Regions from separate parts of the Blastochloris viridis genome, predicted to be linked through region 1. Evidence: predicted binding sites of a transcription regulator. Region 1 holds the regulator's gene; the other holds the start of a gene.
The links. Region 1 encodes PhoB, which activates phosphate uptake and scavenging genes when phosphate is short. Its sites were predicted from a motif close to TGTCATNNANCTGTCAT; they were not measured.
Positions count from the first base shown of each region.

Region 2: a site for PhoB is predicted at 8,464-8,480, ahead of BVIR_RS04630 (UDP-2,3-diacylglucosamine diphosphatase). Genes of this name have one in related genera too.

Region 1 is NZ_CP012946.1:3,622,692-3,634,480, forward strand. Features, by position in the region: gene BVIR_RS15690 (PstS family phosphate ABC transporter substrate-binding protein) at 1-49, shown strand, start outside; gene pstC (phosphate ABC transporter permease subunit PstC) at 518-1,897, shown strand; gene pstA (phosphate ABC transporter permease PstA) at 1,890-3,716, shown strand; gene pstB (phosphate ABC transporter ATP-binding protein PstB) at 3,763-4,581, shown strand; gene phoU (phosphate signaling complex protein PhoU) at 4,599-5,318, shown strand; gene phoB (phosphate regulon transcriptional regulator PhoB) at 5,351-6,052, shown strand; gene BVIR_RS15720 (hypothetical protein) at 6,309-6,728, shown strand; gene BVIR_RS15725 (FixH family protein) at 6,822-7,223, shown strand; gene BVIR_RS15730 (efflux RND transporter periplasmic adaptor subunit) at 7,220-8,590, shown strand; gene BVIR_RS15735 (efflux RND transporter permease subunit) at 8,587-11,715, shown strand; gene BVIR_RS15740 (lysine--tRNA ligase) at 11,729-11,789, opposite strand, start outside.
Region 2 is NZ_CP012946.1:1,027,129-1,038,917, forward strand. Features, by position in the region: gene thiD (bifunctional hydroxymethylpyrimidine kinase/phosphomethylpyrimidine kinase) at 1-731, shown strand, start outside; gene BVIR_RS16660 (hypothetical protein) at 811-951, opposite strand; gene BVIR_RS04605 (helix-turn-helix domain-containing protein) at 1,431-2,045, shown strand; gene BVIR_RS04610 (TetR/AcrR family transcriptional regulator) at 2,172-2,837, opposite strand; gene BVIR_RS04615 (efflux RND transporter periplasmic adaptor subunit) at 3,006-4,097, shown strand; gene BVIR_RS04620 (efflux RND transporter permease subunit) at 4,194-7,343, shown strand; gene BVIR_RS04625 (fumarylacetoacetate hydrolase family protein) at 7,422-8,285, opposite strand; gene BVIR_RS04630 (UDP-2,3-diacylglucosamine diphosphatase) at 8,542-9,354, shown strand; gene BVIR_RS04635 (glycosyltransferase family 4 protein) at 9,603-10,613, shown strand; gene BVIR_RS16665 (MGDG synthase family glycosyltransferase) at 10,834-11,789, opposite strand, start outside.

The DNA of each region.
Region 1 (11,789 bases):
CGCCGTCGCCAAGGCCGCCCGCGCCGGCACCGGCCTCGCCGGCCTGTGACGAAAGCGGGGCTTGCGTCAGCACGCGGTTCGAAGGCCTGATCGGCCGGAAACCGTATCCGCGAGCGCAGGCCCCTGTCGCGTGCCGCATCCGGCCCCGCGCCGGATGCGGGGCGCCTGACGGCGCCGACGAATCTGCGATCGGAACCCACGGCCGGCTGCCGCTGCCGTTGGTACGACACGGGCGGGCCGGCTGGCCGGATGCGGTGAGCAGACCCGGTCGAGAGCGTGTTCTGCAACGGTGGCAACAGCTTTGCGGACGACAGCGCGACAACCCAACCTTGGAGCACCCGGCCGGCCGCATTGGTCCGGCCGATGCTCTGGTGGTTCGATCCCGGCGGCTGAATTCGCAGACGTCGGGACAAATCGGCCCACAAGCTTTTGAGTCTGTGGGTGAAATTCACCGGACGCCCGGACGCCTCGCGGCACTGGGCACCCGGTTTCATCCACTAGCCCGGCGGACTTGTCGATGATCTTCTGGATGTTCGTGAGCGTGTTCGCGCTGGCCTTGGCCTGCATCGTCCTCGGCCGCAACCGAGCGCTCGGCGTGGTGAATGGCGAGTTCTCGAAACTCCATTCGCTGCCCACCTATCACGGCGGCTGGCTGGCGCTGGTCTGCGCCGGGCCCGGCTTTATGCTGGTCGTGCTGTGGACGCTGATCGTTCCGCGGATCGAACGCATCATCATCTTCGACCGGTTCTCCGACCGCATCGGCGGGCTGGGGCCGGCCCAGCTCGAGGGCATGTGGCGCGACGTCCGCGCCATGGTCGAGGGCGGCGTCCCCGGCATCCAGGACGCGCTGCGCGCGGAGGCGGCGCAGAGCTATGCCAGCCTCCACGCCGGCTCCACGGCGATGCTGGCGGTGCTGCTCGCCATCGTGCTGGCGGTCGGCTTCGCCTATGGCTGGCGCAAGATCGCGCCGCCATTCCGCGCCCGCCACCGGGTCGAGGGCGCGGTCAAGGTGTTCCTGGTCGCCTGCGCCATCTTCGCCGTTCTCATCACCATCGGCATCGTGTTCTCGCTGATCGCGGAGTCGCTGCGCTTCTTCACCTACGTCTCGCCGATCGACTTTCTGTTCGGCCTGTCCTGGACGCCGCAGCAGATGGCGTTCCGCGCCGACCAGGTCGGCGGCGAGGCGGCGTTCGGCTTCCTGCCGCTGCTGGCCGGCACCCTGCTGATCACCGCGATCGCCATCGCGGTGGCAGCGCCGATCGGTCTTCTGTCGGCGATCTACCTGTCCGACTACGCCTCCAAATCGGTGCGTGCCGTCGGCAAGCCGGTGCTGGAGGTGCTGGCCGGCATTCCGACCGTGGTCTACGGCTTCTTCGCGGCGCTGACGGTGGCGCCCGCCATCCGCGACGCCGGCACCCAGCTCACGCTCGACGTGTCGTCGGAAAGCGCGCTGGCCGCCGGCGTGGTGATGGGCATCATGATCGTGCCGTTCGTGTCCTCGCTGTCAGACGACGTCATCAACGCGGTGCCGCAGACGCTGCGCGACGGCTCGCTGGCGATGGGCGCGACCAAGTCGGAGACCATCCGCAAGGTGGTGCTGCCGGCGGCGCTGCCGGGCATCGTGTCCTCGCTGATCCTGGCGGTGAGCCGCGCCATCGGCGAGACCATGATCGTGATCATGGCCGCCGGCCTTGCCGCCAACCTCACGCTCAACCCGCTGGAAGCGGTCACCACCGTCACTGTTCAGATCGGCACGCTTCTGACCGGCGACCAGGAGTTCGACAGTCCCAAGACGCTGGCGGCGTTCGCGCTCGGCCTCGCCTTGTTCCTCATCACCCTCGTCCTCAACATGATCGCGCTGCGCGTGGTCAACCGTTATCGGGAACAATATGAGTGACGTCGCGCTGCCCGGGACGGGCACTCCAACCATCACCCCCGAGGTCCACCAGACCGCGGCTGCCAAGGCCCGCCTGAAGAAGCGCTACCGCGCCGAGGCCCGCTTCAAGGCCTACGGACTGACGGCGATCCTGTTCGCCGTCACCTTCCTGGCGGTGTTCCTCGCCACCATCTTCATGCAGGGCGTGCCGGCGTTCTTCCAGAACTACGCCGCGCTGGAGGTCGATCTTCGCAAGGACAAGATCGACCCGGACGGCAGCCGCGATCCGCGCGCGATCGGCAATGCCGACTACGACGCGCTGGTGCGCGAGGCGCTCTATGCCGAGTTCCCGGGCGTGACCGGCCGGCCGGACCGCCGCGCGCTGCAGTCGGTGCTGTCGACCGGCGCCCCGGTGCTGCTGCGCCAGCAGGTGCTGGACAATCCGGACTGGATCGGCACCCGCCATCGGGTGTTCGTGCCGGTCGACGACGTCGCCGACATGTTCTTCAAGGGCCTGATGACCCCGGTCGAGACGCGGCCCGGCCTCGGCGAGATCGGCGTCTCCGGCACCACCGGCACGGTGCAGCTGTCCTCCACCATCAACAATTTCGAGGCGGTGGTGACCGAGGTGAAGGCCGAGCTGCGCGCGGCGGCCGATCGGGCGCGGGCCGACCTCGCCGGCAAGGAGCGCGTGGTGGTGCATCTGGAGCGCGACATCGCCCAGCTGCGCAGCCGCCCGACTTCGCCCGCCAACGAGGCGCGCATCCAGACCGAGAGCCGCGCGCTCGATTCCACCCGCCACGACGCCGCCGAACTGCGCACCCGTGCCGAGGCGCTGGAGGCCCGCGCCGCCGCCGCCGACGAGCGCGAAGCGCTGGAGCGCTCGATCCCGAGCTATTTCGTCCGCATCCATGGCGGCGTGATCAAGCTCACCGCGCTGTCCAGCGCCACGGCCGAGGGCCAGGTGATCGTGCCCCTGACCTCGGACGCCGTCGCCGGTCCCGGCGAATGGCAGATCATGCGCTTCGCGGTGCCGGAGGCCAGCCGCCGCATCGGCGACCGCGAGATCGTGTTCCTCGAACTCCTCAAGGAACGCGGCATGATCGAGCAGCGCATCTCGCGCGAGTTCTTCACCGGCGGCGCCAGCCGCGAGCCGGAGATGGCCGGCGTCTGGGTCGCGATCGTCGGCTCCATCCTGACGCTGGCGGTCACGCTGGGGCTGGCGTTCCCGGTCGGCGTCGCCGCCGCGGTGTACCTGGAGGAGTTCGCGCCTAAAAACCGCTTCACCGAGCTGGTCGAGGTCAACATCAACAATCTCGCCGCGGTGCCCTCGATCATCTATGGCCTGCTCGGCCTTGCGGTGTTTCTCAACTTCTTCGACATGCCGCGCTCGGCCCCGCTGGTCGGCGGCCTGGTGCTGGCGCTGATGACGCTGCCGATCATCATCATCGCCTCGCGCGCCGCCATCCGCGCGGTGCCGCCCTCGATCAAGGAGGCCGCGCTCGGGGTCGGCGCCTCGCACCAGCAGGCGGTGTTTCACCACGTGCTGCCGCTGGCGATGCCGGGCATCCTGACCGGCACCATCCTCGGCATGGCTCACGCCCTCGGCGAAACCGCGCCGCTGCTGATGATCGGCATGGTGGCGTTCGTGGTCGACCTGCCCAAGGGCTTCACCGACGCCGCCACCTTGCTGCCGGTCCAGATCTTCATGTGGGCCGACTTCCCCGAACTCGCCTTCCAGCAGAAGACCGCCGCCGCGATCATCCTGCTGCTGGCGTTCCTGATCTGCATGAACGCTTTCGCCATCGTGCTGCGCAAGCGCTTCGAGCGCCGCTGGTGACAGGCGGCATGCCGGACAGCAGCATGAATCCTTTCGGAGTATATTGATGACCACGATGCCGAACTTTGAAACGGCCGCTTCCGGAACGGCGCAGCCTCATCTCGACCGCCCGGCCAAGGTCGTCGCCAAGGGCGTGAACGTCTATTACGGCGACAAGCAAGCGCTGAAGGAGGTGTCGATCGAGATCGCCGCCCGCGCGGTGACCTCCTTCATCGGCCCGTCCGGCTGCGGCAAATCGACCTTCCTGCGCTGCATCAACCGGATGAACGACACCATCGCCAACTGCCGCGTCGCCGGCCACATCACCATCGACGGCCAGGACATCTACGATTCCTCGCTCGACGTGGTGCAGCTGCGCGCCCAGGTCGGCATGGTGTTCCAAAAGCCCAACCCGTTCCCGAAATCGGTGTTCGAGAACGTCGCCTACGGCCCGCGCATCCACGGCCTCGCCCGCAGCAAGGCCGACCTTGAGGAGGTCGTGATCTCCAGCCTGCAGAAGGCCGGGCTGTTCGAGGAGGTCAAGGACCGGCTCGACGACCCCGGCACCGGGCTGTCCGGCGGCCAGCAGCAGCGCCTGTGCATCGCCCGCGCCATCGCGGTGTCGCCGGAGGTGATCTTGATGGACGAGCCGTGCTCGGCGCTCGACCCGATCGCAACCGCCAAGATCGAGGAATTGATCGACGAGCTGCGCGAGAACTACACCATCATCATCGTCACCCACTCCATGCAGCAGGCGGCGCGGGTGTCGCAGCGGACGGCCTTCTTCCATCTCGGCGTGCTGGTCGAGGACGGCCATACCGACGTCATCTTCACCAACCCCAAGGACCGCCGCACCCTCGACTACATCACCGGCCGGTTCGGTTGAACCGCGCGGAGGAATTCATGACGGAACATACCGTGCGCTCATACGACACCGATCTGGTCGAGCTGCGCCAGCGCATCGCCGAGATGGGCGGGCTCGCCGAAAAGATGCTGAGCGAGGCGATGCAGGCTCTGCTCAAGCGCGATCTCATCCTGGCCCAGACCGCCATCGTCGCCGACCGCCGGCTCGACCTGCTGCAGCGCGAGGTCGAGGACAAGGCGGTGCTCACCATCACCAAGCGTCAGCCGGTGGCCTCGGACCTGCGCGAGATTGTCGCCGCGATGCGGCTCGCCAGCGACATCGAGCGCATCGGCGACCTCGCCAAGAACATCGCCAAGCGCGTGGTGGCGATGAACGGCGAATACCCGCCGCTCAAGGTGGTGTTCGGCGCCGTCAATTTGTCGACCCTGGTGCTGGCGCAGCTGAAGGACGTGCTGGACGCCTACGCCCAGCGCAGCGTCGAGCTGTCGCTGGAGGTGTGGAAGCGCGACGACGAGGTCGACGCCCTCTACACCTCGCTGTTCCGCGAGCTTCTGACCTACATGATGGAAGACCCGCGCAACATCACCTTCTGCACCCACCTGTTGTTCTGCGCCAAGAACATCGAGCGCATCGGCGACCACGCCACCAACATCGCCGAGACCGCCTACTACCTCGTCACCGGTGAAGCGCTGCCGGGCGAGCGCCCGAAGATCGACACCACTGCCATCTCCCCCTTGCACGCGGCGGCAGACTCGTGAGCTTCGAACACACCACCACCGGACCGCGCGCGATGAGCACCAAGATTCTCATCGTCGAGGATGAGGAGCCCCTGACCCTCCTCCTGCGCTACAACCTCGAAGCCGAGGGCTACGACGTCGACGCCGTCGGCCGCGGCGACGAGGCCGAGACCCGGCTGCGCGAGCGCCTGCCCGACCTGGTGTTGCTCGACTGGATGCTGCCGGGCCTGTCCGGCATCGAGCTGTGCCGGCGCCTGCGGGCGCGGCCGGAAACCCAGCGGCTGCCGGTGATCATGCTGACCGCCCGCGGCGAGGAATCGGAGCGGGTGCGCGGGCTCGCCACCGGAGCCGACGATTATGTCGCCAAGCCGTTCTCGGTGCCGGAACTGCTCGCGCGCATCCGCGCGCTGCTGCGCCGCGCCAAGCCCGAGCACGTCGCCATGCTGCTCCGGTTCGGCGACCTCGAGCTCGACCGCGAAACCCGCCGCGTCCACCGCGCCGGCCGCGAGATCCACCTGGGCCCGACCGAGTTCCGCCTGCTCGAATTCCTGATGCAGTCGCCCGGCCGCGTCTTCACCCGCGAGCAGCTGCTCGACGGGGTGTGGGGCCACGACGTCTATATCGACGAGCGCACGGTGGACGTCCACGTCGGCCGCCTGCGCAAGTCGATCAACCGCGGCCGCGAGCCCGACCCGATCCGCACCGTGCGCGGCGCCGGCTATTCCTTCAACGAGCTGTTCGCCCGCAGCGCGTGACCTTCGCCACCGCCGGGCCGCTGACGACGACGTGATTGGCAGCCGCGGCGGGTTCGGTGCGACAAATCGGCTCCGGTAATACCGGCGGCCGCCGCCGTTGGTTCCGATCGCAGATTTTCGTGAAATCATTGATTTCGGGAACGAAAATCTGCGAACTTCAACGGCCCCATGCGTCAGCATCCGGGGCCGTTGGTATAGGCTGATCCGGAACCGCTCCAATGGCGTGACCGCGCCGGCCTGTGGCAGAAGCAACTCGATGGCGCGATGGCTGCACCAGATCCTGACGTTTTGCCTCGCGATCGCGCTGATCGCGGGCGCGATGGTGCCGTCGCCGATGGCGGCAAGCCGGATCGCGACCGGCCTTGACAGCCTGACGCCAGCCGCCAGCGCCGACCTCGCCACGGCCGACCTTGCCGCACCCGACGCTGCGCCGTGCCACGGTGCGGCGATGGCGATGGCGGGCGATGACGGCGGCGGCAATGCCGCGCCGCCGGCGGGCCATCGAATGCCGGCCTGCCCGCTGATGGCGTGCTGCATTGTCACCGTGCCCGCGCTGCCGACCGGCGCGGCCGGCATCGGTGCGCCGGTCACCGCCGGCACGGTGCTGCGGCTTGTGCTGGAGCGCGCCGGCGACGGCCACATCCCCTCGCCGCTGCCGAAGATTCCCCGAGCCTGAGCGACGCGTTGCGCGGCCACTTGGCCGCGAGCCGTCCCGCGTGCCGAGCGGCCGCGGGCACGGATGACGTTTCCTCACATCTCGGAGATTTCCATGTTCGCCTCAAATTTCGGGCGCGCCACCGCGCTCGCCCTGGCGCTCGCCTCGGTTTCGTTCGCCACCGCCGCCCGCGCCGACATCAAGGACTATGAGTTCCAGCTGGTCGAGCCTCAGCTCAAGACCGGCGAGGCCATCGTCGCGCTGCGCGTGGTGCACAAGCCGACCGGCAAGCCGGTGCCGGACGCCGTGATCTTCTCCAAACGGCTCGACATGGCGCCGGACAACATGGCGGGGATGACCGCGCCGCTGGAGCCGCTGCCGGCCACCGAGCCAGGCGTCTACCGCTTCAGGACCGACCTCACCATGGCCGGGCGCTGGCAGCTCTCGGTCGCCGCCAAGCTGCAGGGCGAGGACGGCACCTTGCAGAGCCGGCTGATCGTCAAGGCCCTGCCATGAGGCAGGCCATCGTCGTCGCCACCCTCGCCGCGATCGCCGCGGCGGGGGGAGGCTACCTTGTCGGTCAGCGCGGCGCGGCGCCCTCCCAGCCCGCCACGTCCCAGCCGGCGAGCGGGCCCGTGCTGTATTGGCGCCACCCCGACCAGCCGCGCTACGCCGCCGCGCCGCAGCACACCGACGACCACCGCGCCTATCTGCCGGTGCGGGCCGGCGAGGACGTCTCGTTCGACGATCCTCCGGCTGCCGCCGTGGCCGGCGGCCCGCGAAAAATCCTCTACTACCGCAACCCGATGGGGCTGCCGGACACCTCGAAGGTGCCGAAGAAGGACCAGATGGGGATGGACTACGTCCCCGTCTACGACGGCGAGGCTGACGACGGCTCGGTCCGCCTCACCGCGGCGAAGATCCAGAAGCTGGGGGTGCAGTCGGCGCCGGCCGAGCGGCGCCGGCTCGGCCGCGTTGTGCGGGCGGCGGGCGTCGTTGCCGTCGACGAGCGGCGCGCGAGCGTGGTGTCACTGCGCTTCGATGCCTGGATCGAGAGCGTCGCCAACGTCACCACCGGCGACACCGTGCGCCAGGGCCAGCCGCTGATGCGGGTCTACGGCCCCGCGCTTGCCACCGACGCCGCTCAGTACGCCTCGGTGCTAGCGGGCAGCGCCGCCGCCTACGGCCCGACGGGAGCGAAGGGCGCCCGCCAGCGGCTGGAAAACCTCGCGGTGCCGGCAAGCTACATCGCCGCGCTCGAGCGCACCCGGCAGGTCGCGCTCAGTCTCGACTGGCCGGCGCCGCGCGACGGCGTGGTGCTGACGCGGAGCGCGGTCGAGGGCATGAAGGCCCCGGCCGGCGAGGTGTTGTTCCGCCTTGCCGACCTCGCCAAGGTGTGGGTGCTGGCCGACATGTCCGAAACCGACCTGCCGGCGGTGGCGCTCGGCCAGACCGCGCGGGTGCGGCCGCGCGGCGACCCGGACCACGCCTTCACCGGCAAAGTCGCGCTGATCTATCCGCAGATCAACAAGGAGACCCGCACCGCGCGGGTGCGCATCGAGCTCGACAATCCCGACCTCGTCCTGAAGCCGGACATGTACGCCGAGGTCGAGATCGACAGCGGCACCGGCGAGGCGGTGCTGACGGTGCCGGACAGCGCGGTGATCGATTCCGGCACCCGCCAGACCGTGATCGTCGACCGCGGCGAGGGCCGGTTCGAGCCCAAAAGCGTGGTGCTGGGGCGCCGCGGCAACGGCTATGTCGAAATCCGTGACGGCATCGACGACGGCGACTGGCTGGTGGTGAAGGCGACCTTCCTGATCGACGCCGAGAGCAACCTGACCAGCGCGCTGCGCGGGCTCACCGCGGGGGATGCGCGATGATCGCCCGCCTGATCGCGTGGTCGGCGCGCAACTTGGTGCTGATCCTGATCGCCACCGCCATGGCGGTCGCGGCCGGAAGCTATTCGCTGCGCCACCTGCCGCTCGACGCGTTGCCCGACCTGTCCGACACCCAGGTGATCGTGCTGACCGACGTTCCCGGCCAGGCACCGCAGGTGGTGGAGGATCAGGTCACCTACCCGCTCACCACCGCCATGCTGACGGTGCCGAAGTCGAAGGTGGTGCGCGGCTTTTCGTTCTTCGGCGTGTCGTTTGTCTACGTCATCTTCGCCGACGGCACCGACATCTATTGGGCGCGCTCGCGGGTGCTGGAATCCCTCAACGCCGCCGCCGCGCGGCTGCCGGCCGGGGTGACGCCGACGCTGGGGCCGGACGCCACCGGCGTCGGCTGGGTCTACCAGTACGCGCTGCTCGCCAAGGATTTGACGCTGGCCGAGCTGCGCTCGCTCCAGGATTGGCACGTCCGCTACGCCGCGGCCAAAGCGGACGGCGTGGCCGAGGTCGCCTCCGTCGGCGGCTTCGTCAAGCAGTACAACGTGGTGGTCGACCCGCGCCGGCTGCGCGCGCTCGGCATTTCGCTCGCCCAGGTGCGCGAGGCGATCCGCGCCTCCAACACCGACGTCGGCGGCCGCACCGTCGAGCTTGCCGAGTTCGAGTTCATGGTGCGCGGCCGCGGCTACCTCACCGGCGTGGCCGACCTCGAACAGGTGGTGCTGAAGGCCGAGGCCGGCACCCCGGTGCTGCTGCGCGACGTCGCCCGCATCGAGATCGGCCCGGACGAGCGGCGCGGCATCGCCGAGCTCAACGGCGAGGGCGAGGTCGCAAGCGGCGTGGTGCTGCAGCGCTTCGGCGCCAACGCCCTCGACGTCATCGCCAGCGTCAAGGCGACGCTCGCAGCATTCGCAACGAGCCTGCCGGCGGGGGTCGACATCGTGGCGGTCTACGACCGCTCCGAGCTGATCGAGCGCGCCATCGCCACGCTGAAATCGACGCTGATCGAGGAAAGCCTGATCGTCGCCGCGGTGTGCGTGGTGTTTCTCCTCCACGTCCGCAGCGCGCTGGTGGCGATCATCATGCTGCCGGTCGGCATCCTGATCGCGTTCGCCTTGATGAAGGCGCTCGGGCTCGGCTCCAACATCATGAGCTTAGGGGGCATCGCCATCGCCATCGGCGCCATGGTCGATGCCGCCATCGTGATGATCGAGAACGCCCACAAGCACCTGGAGCGCGCGCCGAAGGACAAGCCGCGGCTCGAGGTGCTGATCGAGGCGGCAGCTGAGGTCGGCCCGGCGCTGTTCTTCAGCCTGCTCGTCATCACCGTGTCGTTCCTGCCGATCTTCGCGCTGGAGGCGCAGGAAGGCCGGATGTTCCACCCGCTCGCCTTCACCAAGACGTTTGCGATGGCGGCGGCGGCGCTGCTGTCGGTGACGCTGGTGCCGGCGTTGATGGTGCTTTTCGTCCGCGGCCGCATCATTCCGGAGCAGAACAATCCCATCAACCGCGCGCTGATCTTGCTCTACCGGCCGATCATCGGCGCGGTGCTGAACGCCAAGGTCGTCACCATCGTGCTGGCGCTCGCCGTGCTCGGTGCAAGCTGGTGGCCGGCCAGCCGGATCGGAACGGAGTTCATGCCGACGCTGGACGAGGGCACGCTGTTCTACATGCCGACCACGCTGCCGGGGCTGTCGGTCACCACGGCGGCCGAGCTGCTGCAGACCCAGAACCGCATCATCAAGTCGTTTCCGGAGGTCGCCTCGGTGTTCGGCAAGGCCGGCCGCGCCAATAGCGCGACCGATCCGGCGCCGTTGGAGATGTTCGAGACCATCATCAACCTGAAGCCGCGGCCCGAGTGGCGTGCGGGCCTCACCGTCGATGGCCTGATCGCCGAGATGGACCGGGCGCTGCAGTTCCCGGGCGTCTCCAACTCCTGGACCATGCCGATCAAGGCCCGCATCGACATGCTGTCGACCGGCATCCGCACCCCGGTCGGCATCAAGATTCTCGGCCGTGACCTCGCCGAGATGGAGCAGGTGGCGCGGCAAGTCGAGGCGGCGGTGAAACGCGTGCCCGGCACCACCAGCGCCTACGCCGAGCGCGTCATCGGCGGCTACTACCTCGACGTGGTGCCGGACCGCGCCGCGCTGGCGCGCTACGGCCTCACCATCGCCGCGGTGCAGGAGGTGGTGGCGGGCGCGCTGGGCGGACAGACCGTCACCACCACCGTCGAGGGCCGCGAGCGCTACGGCGTCACCGTGCGCTATCCGCGCGACCTGCGCTCCGACCCCGAGGCGATCGCCCGCGAGGTGCTGGTGGCGCTGCCGAATGGCGGCGGCGCGGTGCCGCTCGGCGAGGTGGCGAAGCTCGAGCGCACGCGCGGCGCCACCACCATCCGCACCGAGAACGGCCAGCTCGCGCTCTATATCTTCGTCGACCTGCGCGAGCGCGACCTCGGCTCCTTTGTCGCCGACGCCAAGCGCGCGGTCGCCGGCGAAGTGACGTTCCCGCCCGGCACATTTGCTGTGTGGAGCGGCCAGTACGAGTATCTCGAGCGCGCCGCGGCGCGTCTCAAGGTGGTGGTGCCGGTGACGCTGCTGGCGATCTTCCTGTTGCTGTATCTCAACTTCCGCCGGCTGACCGAGACCCTGATCGTGATGGCCTCGCTGCCGTTCGCGCTGGTCGGCGGGCTGTGGCTGATGTGGTGGCTCGGCTTCAATTTCTCGGTCGCGGTGGCGGTCGGCTTCATCGCGCTGGCGGGCGTTGCCGCCGAAACCGGGGTGGTGATGCTGATCTATCTCGACCACGCCATGGCCGAGGTCCGCGCGAGGTGCTGCGCCGAGGGCCGGACGTTCGGCCGCGCCGAGTTGCACCGGGCGGTCATGCTCGGCGCGGTCGAGCGGGTGCGGCCGAAGATGATGACGGTGGTCGCCATCATCGCCGGCCTGTTGCCGATCCTGTGGAGCAGCGGCACCGGATCGGAGGTGATGCAGCGCATCGCCGTGCCGATGATCGGCGGCATGGTGTCGTCCACCGTGCTGACGCTGGTGGTGATCCCGGCGGTCTACGCTCTGGTCAAGAGCGTCGGCCTCCGCCGCGCCGCCGCGGCGTGATCCGCCCGACCGATCAGGCAGCGCTGGCGAGTTCGCCCGCCAGCGCCTTGTCGATCAGCGCCACCGTCTCAGGC
Region 2 (11,789 bases), 1.1 Mb from region 1:
TGAAGACGTTCTCGGCGCTCGGTGTCTATGGCGCCAGCGTCATCGCCGCGCTCACCGCCCAGAACACCCTCGGCGTCCAGGGCATTTTCGACGTGCCGCCGGCGTTCGTGACGGCGCAGATCGACAGCGTGTTCGCCGATCTCCGGGTCGGCGCGGTAAAGATCGGCATGCTGTCGCGGCCGGAGACCATTGCCGCGGTGGCGGCGGGCCTCGACCGCTGGCAGGCCCAAAACGTGGTGCTCGATCCAGTGATGGTGGCGACGTCTGGCGACCGGCTGATCACGCCGGATGCCATCGCCGCCCTGACGCGGCTGCTGATGCCGCGGGCGCTGGTGGCGACGCCCAATCTGCACGAGGCCGCCGCGCTGCTCGATGCCGCGGTGGCGCGGGACGAAGCGGAGATGCGCGCGCAGGGCGAGGCGATCCTCAAGCTCGGGCCGCGGGCGGTGCTGATCAAGGGGGGGCATTTCGCCGGGCCGGAGGCGGTCGACCTGCTGATCCAGCCGGGGCGCGTCGACCGGCTGGCGTCGCCGCGGCTCGACACGCCCAATACTCACGGCACCGGCTGCACGCTGTCGTCTGCACTCGCCGCCGGGTTGGCCAAGGGGCTGGCGCTGGAGCCGGCCACCGCCGCGGCCAAGGATTACGTCGCCAAGGCCATCGCGGCGTCGGTGCGGCTGAAGGTCGGCGAGGGCCGGGGGCCGACCCATCATTTCCATGCGTGGTGGTAACCGGGCGAGACGCCGCCTGGCGCTGCCGCAACTCGGCCGGACGCGTGATGGGCGACGCGGATCGCGCCGCCCATCTTGGTCAGGTCAGGAAGAACGGCACCACCAGCACGGCGCCGGCGGCGGCGATCATCACCTTTTCGGTGGTGGAGAGGATATCGGACATTGTGACGTCTCCTGTTGGTCGCGGGGGAAGGGCCGTCTTTGTTGGTGGTTCAGTCATCGCCCGATCCCGGCATTGTGCCGGGTATGGCGACGAGATCCGACGGTGACGGTCGCTGAGATTTTCGTTCGTTACATCCAGAAGAATGGAACGAACAGAATGGCGGCCGAAAGGCCTACGGCAGCTTTTTCGCTGAAGGACGTCGGGGGAAGCTTGAACATCGGAGATCTCCTGTTTGAAGCGTTGACGTAACTTCGTTCGGTGTTGCCGAGCCACAGGGGAAATTTTTTGCCTAAGCTGGAGCTGTGGCGGGCGAAGTCGCCAGTGTCGGCGTGCTTCTACTGGTTATTACGACCCGAATTCCGCTTAGATCATGCCGGGGGATAACAGATACGTGAGGCCGGCGTGAGCGATGATGATGCCGCCGTCCGGCCGGTTACCGGCGCCGCCGGCGGCCACGCGCGGCTGTCGGTTGCACCGCGGCGGAGGGCCGGCTAGTCCTGTGGTCAGGCTTGGGGCGCGGGCCGAGGGGAGGCGACATGCCGGGACGGGGTGCTTTCCGAGCGGGGCTCGACGAGGGCGCACAGCAACTCACCGGCCAGCTCGGCAAGACCGTCCAGCGGCTGCGCAAAGCCTACAATCTGTCGCTGTCGGACCTCGCCGAGCAGTCCGGCGTCGCCAAGTCGATCATCAGCCAGATCGAGCGCAACGAGACCAATCCGACGCTGGCCACCATCTGGCGGCTCAGCCAGGCGCTCGACGTTTCGATCGAGCGCTTCCTGGCCTCGTCCGAGGACCATCCCTTTATCGAGAAGCTGAGCCGCGGCGACACGCCGCTTCTGGTGTCCGAGGACGGCAGGGTGCGGCTCGCCATCATCGGCTGGATCAAGACGGTCGAATGGCTGCAGTGGTACGACCTCGTCGCCGAACCAGGCGGACTGCTGGAATCCGACGGCCACCAGCGCGGCTCGGTGGAGTGCCTGTCGGTGATCTCTGGCACCCTCGAGGTCGAAGCCGGCGACATCATCGAGCGCGCCGGCCCCGGCGAGACGCTGCGCTACCGCTGCGACCGCCGCCACATCGTGCGCAATCTTGGCCCCGCGCCGGCCCACGCCACCATGGTGTGCATCCTGAAAGCGGCGGTGATGGAGTAGAGATCTCTGCGTCATCCCGGCCGAGCATCGTGAGAGCCGGGATCGTCAGGCGAGTTGGCGCGTCTTGTTGTCTACGATGCCGGCTCGCGCGGCTTTTCGCCGCTTGCCCGGGACGACGAAGCTGGCTCACCCCGCCGGAATGCGCGCCGGGTCGCCGCCGAGGCCGCGCACCACCAGCTGCAGCGTCTGTTCGAGGTCGTTGTCCTCGCGGTTGCGCAGGCATTGTTCGATGAGCTGCGGGTGGAAGAACGCTGCGAACGCGCCGAACGCTGGCTTGGCGAACCGGGTGGCGTCGGGGGCGAACTCGCCGGTAGCGGCGCCAGCGGCGAGGATGTCGGCGACGATGGCGGCGAACGCCTCAATGTAATAGTGCACCACGCCCCAGTTCTCATCCATCGACACCGCCACCATGTCGTGCAGCTTGCGGTCGTCGAGGAACAGGGCGCAGCTCTGGATGTGGACGGTACGCACCATGTGGACCAGCCGCGCGGTCGCCGGCTCGGGGCCTGCCGCCACCTGCCGGGCGATACCGAGCAGGCGATGGACCAGGCTCGTCGCCACCTCCTCGTTGATGGCGCCCTTGGAGGGGAAGAAGCGGTAGACGTTGGCCGGCGACATGCCAAGCTCGCGGGCGATGTCGGACACCGTGGTCTTCTGGTAGCCGTAGAGCCGGAACAGCCGCTCGGCGGTCTCGACGATGCGGGCGCGGGTATCGCGCGCCTCCGGCGTGTCGGCGCCCGAGCGCAGCGGCGCGACGCGATCCTCACCACATTGCGCGTCCAATTGGCCCACGACCTGCCTCCTGGTTTCCTTTTTGCGGTCCCGTTGGGCGGTCGTCAACGCCTTGCCGGCAGGCTGCCGCCTGGAACCGCGACCGGCCAGCGTTATATATGACCTATGACGTTTATTGACAATCGTCACTCATCATTTATGCTGCCGGGCTCCGATGGAGATCCCCCAATGCTCGCCACCTTGGCTTCGCCGCGTTCCGGTCCTTGGCTGGTATTGGCGCTGTCGCTTGCCGTGGCCGCCTGCACCGACGGCAAGGCCAAGCACGCTGCCGACGAGCCGCGCACGGTGCGGGTCGAGACCGTTCGGCTGACGGCGCTTGCCTCCTCGCTCACCCTCACCGGCACCGTCCGCGCCCGTTACGAGATCCCGATGGCATTCCGGGTGGGCGGCAAGATCGCGGCCCGGCTGGTCGATCCCGGCGCGCGGGTCAAGGCCGGCCAGACGCTGGCGCGGCTTGAGGCGGACGACTACCGGCTGGCGCTACGCGCCGCCGAGGCCGATGTGCGCTCGGCCGAGGCCGAGACGGAACGGGCCACGGCGCAAGAGTCCCGCACCCGCGAGCTGACCGCCAAGGGCCATTCCTCGCAGGCCGCCAACGATCAGGCGGTATCCACTGCCCGCGCCGCGCGCGAGCGGCTCGACGCGGCGAAAAGCCAGCGCGAGATCGCCGCCAACAAGCTGGCCTACACCGAGCTGGTCGCCGAGGCCGACGGCGTGGTGATGAGCGTGGCGGCCGAGCCGGGCCAGGTGGTGGCCGAAGGCCGCGCCGTGCTGACGCTTGCCACCGGCGAAGCGCGCGAGGCGGTGGTTGCGGTGCCGGAAAGCCGGCTGCCGGCGCTCGGCTCCGGCGAGGCCAAGGTGACGTTCTGGGCGATGCCCGGCCGCACCGTGACGGCAAAGCTGCGCGAATTGTCGCCGGAGGCCGACGCGGTGACGCGCACCTTCCTCGCCCGCTTCATTCTCGACGGTGCCAGCGATCTGCCGCTCGGCATCACCGCGCAGGTGACGCTGGCGCCGAAGGCGATTGCCGAGGTTGCGCAGATCCCCGCCACCGCGGTGTGGTGGCGCGGCGATCAGGCGATGGTTTGGGTCGCCGACGACGCGGCCAGCCGGCTGATCGAGCGACGCGTCGACATCGTGCGGCTCGGCTCCGAGCGCGCCGCGGTGCGCGGCGAACTCAACGACGGCGACAAGGTGGTGGTGCTCGGCGTCCATCGCCTCGACGCCACCATGCCGATCCGCCTCTCCGAGCTGCATTGAGATGCGCAAACGCGCCGCGCGCGCCTTCCCTCTCCCGCAAGGGGAGAGGGAAAGAACACAGATGAGCCGCTCGTCCGGATTGGAGTTGTTACTCGAATGTCCCGCTTCAATCTGTCGGCCTGGGCGGTGCGGCATCAGGCGCTGGTGCTGTTTCTCATCATCGTGCTCGCGCTGTCCGGCGCGTGGTCCTACACCAAGCTCGGCCGCAACGAGGACCCCAGCTTCACCGTCAAGGTGATGGTGGTCACCGCGGTGTGGCCGGGCGCCACCGCCGACGAGATGAACCGCCAGGTCGCCGACCCGATCGAGCGGCGGCTGCAGACGCTGCCCTGGCTCGATTACGTCAAGACCTACACCCGCCCCGGCTTCGTCGCGCTGCAGGTGGTGCTGAAGGACGCCGCGCCGCCGCGCGACGTTGGCGAGTTGTGGTACCAGGTCCGCAAGAAGGTCGGCGACATCAAGGGCGATCTGCCCTCGGGCGTGGTCGGCCCGTCCTTCAACGACGAATATTCCGACGTCTATATCGCGGTGTTCACCCTCACCGCGCCCGAGGCCAAGGAGGCCGACCTCGTCACCGCCGCCGAGCGGGTGCGGATGGGGCTGTTGCGCGTTCCCGACGTCGAGAAGGTCGAACTGCTCGGCGAGCAGGCGCGCCGCATCTTCGTCGACATCTCCAACGCCAAGCTGGCCCAGCTCGGGCTGACGCCGCAGACGATCATCGATGCGTTGTCGCGCCAGAACGCGGTGGTGCCGGCCGGCTCGTACGACACCGCCAGCGAGCGCGTCACCATTCGCGTCACCGGCGCGCTGGCAGGCGTCGACGCGGTGAAGGCGGTGCCGGCGGCGGCGAGCGGGCGGTCGCTGCGGCTCGGCGACATCGCCGAGGTCTCGGCCGGGCTGGAGGATCCGCCGAGCTTTCGGATTCGCAAGGACCGCGAGCGCGCGTTGGCGCTGGCGGTGGCGATGAGGCACGGTGCCAACGTCATCGCGCTCGGCGAGCATCTTGCCGCGGCCGAGGCCGAGCTGCGCCGCGAACTGCCGGTTGGCTTCGAGCTTAGCCAAGTCACCAATCAGGCCGAGGTGGTCGAGGAGGCGATCTCGGAATTCGTGTTCAAGTTCGTGGTGGCGGTGTCGATCGTGCTGGTCGTGTCGTTCGCCTCGCTGGGCCTGCGCACCGGGGTGGTGGTGGCGCTGGCGGTGCCGCTGACGCTGGCCGGTACCTTCACCGCGATGCTCGTGTTCGGCATCGATCTGCAGCGGGTGTCGCTCGGTGCGTTGATCCTGTCGCTCGGGCTTCTGGTCGACGATGCCATTATCGCCATCGAGATGATGGTGGTGAAGATCGAGCAGGGCTGGGAGCGCACCAAGGCGGCGACGTTCGCCTGGGAGTCGACGGCGTTTCCGATGCTGTTCGGCACGCTGGTGACGGCGGCGGGCTTCCTGCCGGTCGGCCTGGCGGCGTCCTCCACCGGCGAATATGCCGGTGGCATCTTCCACGTCGTCACCATTGCGCTGATCATCTCGTGGTTCGTGGCGGTGATCTTCACGCCGTTCCTCGGCATGCACCTGTTGCCGAAATCGCTGGAGGCGAAGGCCAAGGCGTTTGGCCACGACGAGCACGCCATCTACCAGACCCCGGCCTACCAGCGGCTGCGCGGCGGCGTGCGCTTTGCCATGCGCCACAAGCGGGCGGTGGTGGCGGCGACCTTTCTGCTGCTCGTCGGCGCCAGCGTCGGCCTGAAGCTGGTGCCGCAACAGTTCTTCCCGTCGTCGACCCGGCCGGAGCTGTTGGTCGAACTGCGTGGGCCGGAGGGCGCCTCGTTCGCGCTGGCCGATGCCGAGGCACGCAAGATCGAGGCGATGCTGGCCGACGATGCCGATGTCGCCTGGTACACCAGCTATATCGGCGCCGGGGCACCGCGGTTCTTCCTTGCCTTCAACCCGACGCTGCCCAACCCGAACTATGCGCTGGTGCTGGTTCAGACCAAGGGCGGGGCGGCGCGCGAGCGCGTCCACGACAAGCTTCTTGCCTATGGCGGGCGCGAGGAGGGCGCGGCCAAGCTGCGCGTCAGCCGGCTCGAAATGGGGCCGCCGGTCGGCTATCCGGTGCAGTTCCGCGTCTCCGGCACCGACCTTGGCGATATCCGCCGCACCGCCGAGGACCTGCGGCGGGTGATGCGGGCCGACCGCCGCACCCGCGACGTCGAACTCGATTGGGGCGAGCGCGCCAAGACCGTCGAACTCCAGGTCGACCAGGAGCGGGCGCGGCTGCTCGGGCTCGACACCCGCGATGTGGCGCTGGCGCTGCAGATGCTGCTGTCGGGCTATGAGACCACCGAGGTGCGCGAGGGCACCCGGCAGGTGGCGGTTATGGTGCGGGCGGCACCGGAGGAGCGCCTCAAGCTCGACCATCTCGACGATCTGGTGGTGGCCTCGCGCGACGGCCGCGCCATTCCCGTCAGCCAGGTGGCGCGGGTGGTTTATGGCGCCGAGGACCCCATCATTTGGAAGCGCAACCGCGAAATGGTGCTCACCGTGCGCGCCGACGTCATCCATGGCGTGCAGGGGCCGGACGTCACCGCCGACCTCCTGACGCGGCTGCCGAAGGAGATGAAGCCGCTGCCGGTCGGCGTGCGCATCGAGGCCGGCGGGGCGTATGAGGAGAGCGCGCGCGCCAATGGCGCGCTGTTCGCGGTGTTTCCGCTGATGGTCGTCGCCATGCTGGTGCTGATCATGATCCAGGTGCAGAGCTTCTCGCGCGCCGTGCTGGTGTTCGCGACCTTCCCGCTCGGGCTGATCGGCGCGGTGGGCGCGCTCCTGATTGCGCAGCAGCCGTTCGGCTTCGTCGCCATTCTCGGCGTCATCGCGCTGGGTGGCATGATCATGCGCAACACGCTGATCCTGGTCGACCAGATCGACCAGGATCTGGCGAGCGGCTCCAGCATGAGCGAGGCGATCTTGGAGGCGACGGTGCGGCGCGCCCGGCCGGTGGTGCTGACGGCGCTGGCCGCGGTGCTGGCGTTCATGCCGCTCGCCACCAACGTGTTCTGGGGGCCGATGGCGACGGCGATGATCGGCGGGCTCACCATGGCGACGGTGCTGACGCTGATGTTCCTGCCGGCGTTCGCGGCGCTGTGGTTCCGGGTCGGCGACCCGACGGCGGCGGGCGGTGATCGCAGGCACGTCGTCCCGGACGGCGCGGGCTGTGCAACAGCCGGCGCCGAGCCGGGACCGCAGGCAGGATAGAACCGGAGTCTTCTGACGATCCCGGGTCGCGCGCCTGCGGCGCTTGTCCGGGATGACGCGGCGAGGGTGCCCGTCGCCTCACGCGAACGGCACCACCTTCTGGCATTGCATGCCGAGGCCCTGGACGCCGAGGGTGATGACGTCGCCGGGGCGGAGATAGCGCGGCGGCTTCTTGCCCATGCCGACGCCGGGCGGGGTGCCGGTGGTGATGACGTCGCCCGGCTCCAGCACCATGAAATGGCTGATGTAGGAGATCAGATAGGCGACGCCGAACACCATGGTCTTGGTCGATCCGGTCTGCATCCGCGTGCCGTTGACGTCGAGCCACATGTCGAGGTTCTGGACGTCCTTGATTTCGTCCGGCGTCACCAGCCACGGCCCCAGCGGGCCGAAGCTCTCGCAGCTCTTGCCCTTCATCCACTGGCCGGCGCGCTCCATCTGGAAGCTGCGCTCGGACACGTCGTTGCAGATGCAGAAGCCGGCAACGAATTTCAGCGCGTCCTTCTCCTCGACGTAGCGCGCCTTGGAGCCGATCACCACCGCCAGCTCGACCTCCCAATCGGTCTTCTTGGCGCCGGGCGGGATCATCACATTGTCGTCGGGGCCGACGATGCACGACGGCGCCTTGTTGAACAGGATCGGCTCCTTCGGCACCTCGGAGCCGGTCTCGGCGGCGTGGTCGGCATAGTTCATGCCCACCGCGATGAAGTTGCGGGTGCCGCCGACGCAGGCGCCGACGCGGGCGCGGCTCGACACCTTCGGCAGCTTGTCGGGGTTGATCTTCTTGAGCTTGGCAAGGGTGCGCGGTGCCAGCGCGCTGCCGGTGATGTCGGTGGTGCCGTTCAGCTCCGCCAATACGCCGGACAGATCACGAACCGATCCGTCGGCCGCGACAAGTCCAGACTTCTCGCGGCCGGGCGGGCCGTGGCGGCAGAGCTTCATGACAGGAACCGGATCGGTGACACTCAAGGGCGGCTGAGCCGGCAATCTTGCGTCCGGCCATCGGGGCACGCAAGTTCGGCCGCTCGGCAGCGTGACAATTTGGCCGCATATGTTGCTCGATTGCAACGACAAACGTCGCGGATGCGGTCGCGGCGGGATCGGTGTTGCAGCGCGGTACCGTCATAAATCGGTTGTCTGACTCACGTTATGTCTGGCGCGGCCGTTCCCTGGAAGGCGTAGCCAGCGTGAGACACCAATGACACAAGCGCGCCGCTACAGGTCGCTGTTCATCTCCGACGTTCATCTCGGAACCAAGGGGTGCCAGGCCGACCTTCTGCTCGACTTCATTCGCCACAACGACGCCGACACCATCTATCTGGTCGGCGACATCATCGACGGCTGGCGGCTGCGCAGCGGCTGGTACTGGCCTCAGGCGCACAACGACATCGTCCAGAAGATGCTGCGCAAGGCGCGCAAGGGCTCACGCATCATTCTGCTGCCGGGCAATCACGACGAGTTTCTGCGCAACTATTACGGCACCCATTTCGGCGGCATCGAGGTGCAGGAGACCGCGATCCACCAGGCCGCCGACGGCAAGCGCTATCTGGTGATCCACGGCGATATCTTCGATCTGGTGGTGCGGCACGCCCGCTGGCTCGCCTTCCTCGGCGACTGGGCCTACGTGTTCGCGCTCGGCGTCAATACCTACCTCAATCGCGCCCGCCGGCTGTTCGGCCTCAGCTACTGGTCGCTGTCGCAATGGGCCAAGCTGAAGGTCAAGAACGCCGTCAACTATATCGGCGAGTTCGAGACCACCCTCGCCAACGAAGCCCTGCGGCATCAAGTCGACGGCGTGATCTGCGGGCATATCCACCACGCCGCCATCAGCGACGATTACGGTATCCGTTACATCAATTGCGGCGACTGGGTGGAGAGCTGCACGGCGGTGGCCGAACATGACGACGGCCGGTTCGAGATCATCACCTGGACCCGGCGGACGGCGGCGACGCTCGAGGTGGACGACGAGATCGAGGCCGGCGCGGTGCCGGCGGCCCGTGTCGCCGCCTGACGCGCCGACGCGCGGTGCCGTGCGCCGGGTGCCGCGCACGCAGGAGCGCGAGCCCGGTGCCGGTGAGACGTTTTATGATGAAGTTCAATAACTTGTGGTACGGCTTTTGCGGGCTGCCGCCGCCGTGGGTGTCGCGTCCCGGCCATCGACGCGGCCCTGCTGTGCCGGGAGGGCATTCCCATCGGGTTGACCGCGGCAGCGGTGTCGGCCACATCGGTGCCGGCACAGCCGATGCGAGGAACGGTCCGATGAAGATCCTGGTTGCGACGGATGCGTGGCAACCGCAGCGCAACGGCGTCGTCCGGGCGCTCCAGCAGACCAGCGCTGCCGCGGCGCGGCTCGGCGTGACGTTCGAATTCCTGACGCCGCAGGAATTCGCCACGGTGCCGATGCCGGGCTATCCGGAGATTCCGCTGTCGCTGGCGCGGCCGTCCATCGTGGCGCAGCGCATCCGGGCATCCGGCGCCGACCACATCCACATCGCCACCGAGGGGCCGCTCGGCTTTCTCGCCCGCGGCGCCTGCCTGGAGGCGGGACGGCGCTTCACCACCTCCTATCTCACCAAGTTTCCCGAATACATCGCCGCCCGCATGCCGGTGCCGCAGGCGCTGAGCTACGCGGTGCTGCGCTGGTTCCACAATGCCGGCGCCGGTGTGATGGTGGTGACCGACTCGATGGAGCGCGATCTGCGCACGCGCGGCTTCCGGAACGTGATGCGGTGGACCCGTGGCGTCGACGCCGATCTGTTCCGGCCGCGCCTCGATGCCGATCTCGGCCTCAAGCGGCCGGTGTTCCTTTATGTCGGGCGCGTCGCGGTGGAGAAGAACGTCGAGGCGTTCCTCGCACTCGACCTGCCCGGCACCAAGCTGGTGGTGGGCGATGGTCCCTCGCGGGCGACGCTGGAGCGGCGCTATCCCGAGGCGAGGTTTGTCGGCGCCAAGGACAGCGATGAGCTGGCAATCCATTACGCCGGCGCCGATGTGCTGGTGTTTCCGAGCCGCACCGACGTGTTCGGCAACGTGATGCTGGAGGCGCTGGCGTCCGGCGTGCCGGTCGCCGCCTTCCCGGTGGCGGGCCCGCTCGACGTCATCGGCGATGAGCCGGTCGGGGTGCTGGACGAGGATTTGAGGCGCGCCTGCCTCGCCGCGCTGGAGATTCCGCGCGAGCGCTGCCGCGAGTTTGCGCTGCGCCACAGCTGGGAGGCCAGCGCCCGGCTGTTCGTCGGCAATGCCGAGACGGTGGTGCGGCGGGCGGGATAGAGCATTTTCCACACAAGTGGGATCCGGTTGTGTGAAAGAAAATGCGAAATAACAACGCCCTATGGGCCGGATTCGCGGTCTCCGCCCAGGCCTCATGCTGAGGAGGCGCTCTTGCGCCGTCTCGAAGCATGAGGGCATTTCCGAGACTTCGGGATCATCGTTCGCGACGGCCTTGCGGCCGCTTCTCAGGATAAGGTTCGACGCCGCTGTCGCGGGCTGCTCAGGATGAGGGCGCCAGCAGGCCGCACAGCGTCCCGACGATCTCCTCGGTGGCGCGGGGGTGGCCGAGCGCGCGCGATTTCGCCGCCATCGCCGCCAGTCTGGCCCGCTCCGCGCCGAACAGCGCGACCACGGTCCTGGCGATCACCGCCGGGTCCTTCACGAACAGGCCGCCGCCATGGTCGACGACGTAGTCGACATTGCCTTCCTCCTGGCCGGGGATGAAGCCGGAGAACAGGATCGGCAGGCCGCAGATGGTGGCCTCGGCGATGGTGCCGGGGCCGGCCTTGGTGACCAGGAGGTCCGAGGCGTGCATCAGTTCGGCCATCTGGTCGACGAAGCCGAGCACGGTGACCGGCGCCGGCCAGGTGTCCGCGGCGAGTTCGTTCTTCAGCTTCGAATTGCGCCCGCACACCACGACGACCTGGCCCAGCGCCCGGCCTTGGCCCAGCGCGCCGGCTAGCGCTCGAACGATGTCGCCGACCGGGCCGATGCCGTCGCCACCGCCCATCACCAGCACGGCCGGCAGATTTGGCACCATGCCGAAGGCGGCGCGCGCCTCGGCGCGGTCGGACGGGGCCTCGGCAAAGGTGGCGCGCACCGGCAGGCCGCAGGCGTGGATGGTGGCGCGCGGCCGGCCGGCCTTGACCGCGGCCGCGGCTGCCCGCTCGGTCGGCACGAACAGTGCCGTGGTGGCGCCGTCGAACCAGGTCGGGTGGATCGAGCCAAGATCGGTGACCACGGTGGCGAACGGCGTCGCCGGGGCGACGTCGGCCAGCACCGGCGCCACCAGCGCGTTGACCAGCGGGTGCACCGACACCACCAGGTCCGGCGCCGCCGCCGTCAGCATGCGGCGGATGCGGGGGCGGGACATCACCCGCACCGCGCGCGACAGCAGACGGGTCAGTTGCGGCCAGCTGGTGCGCTGCCACAGCAGCTTCCACAGCCAGGGCGCAT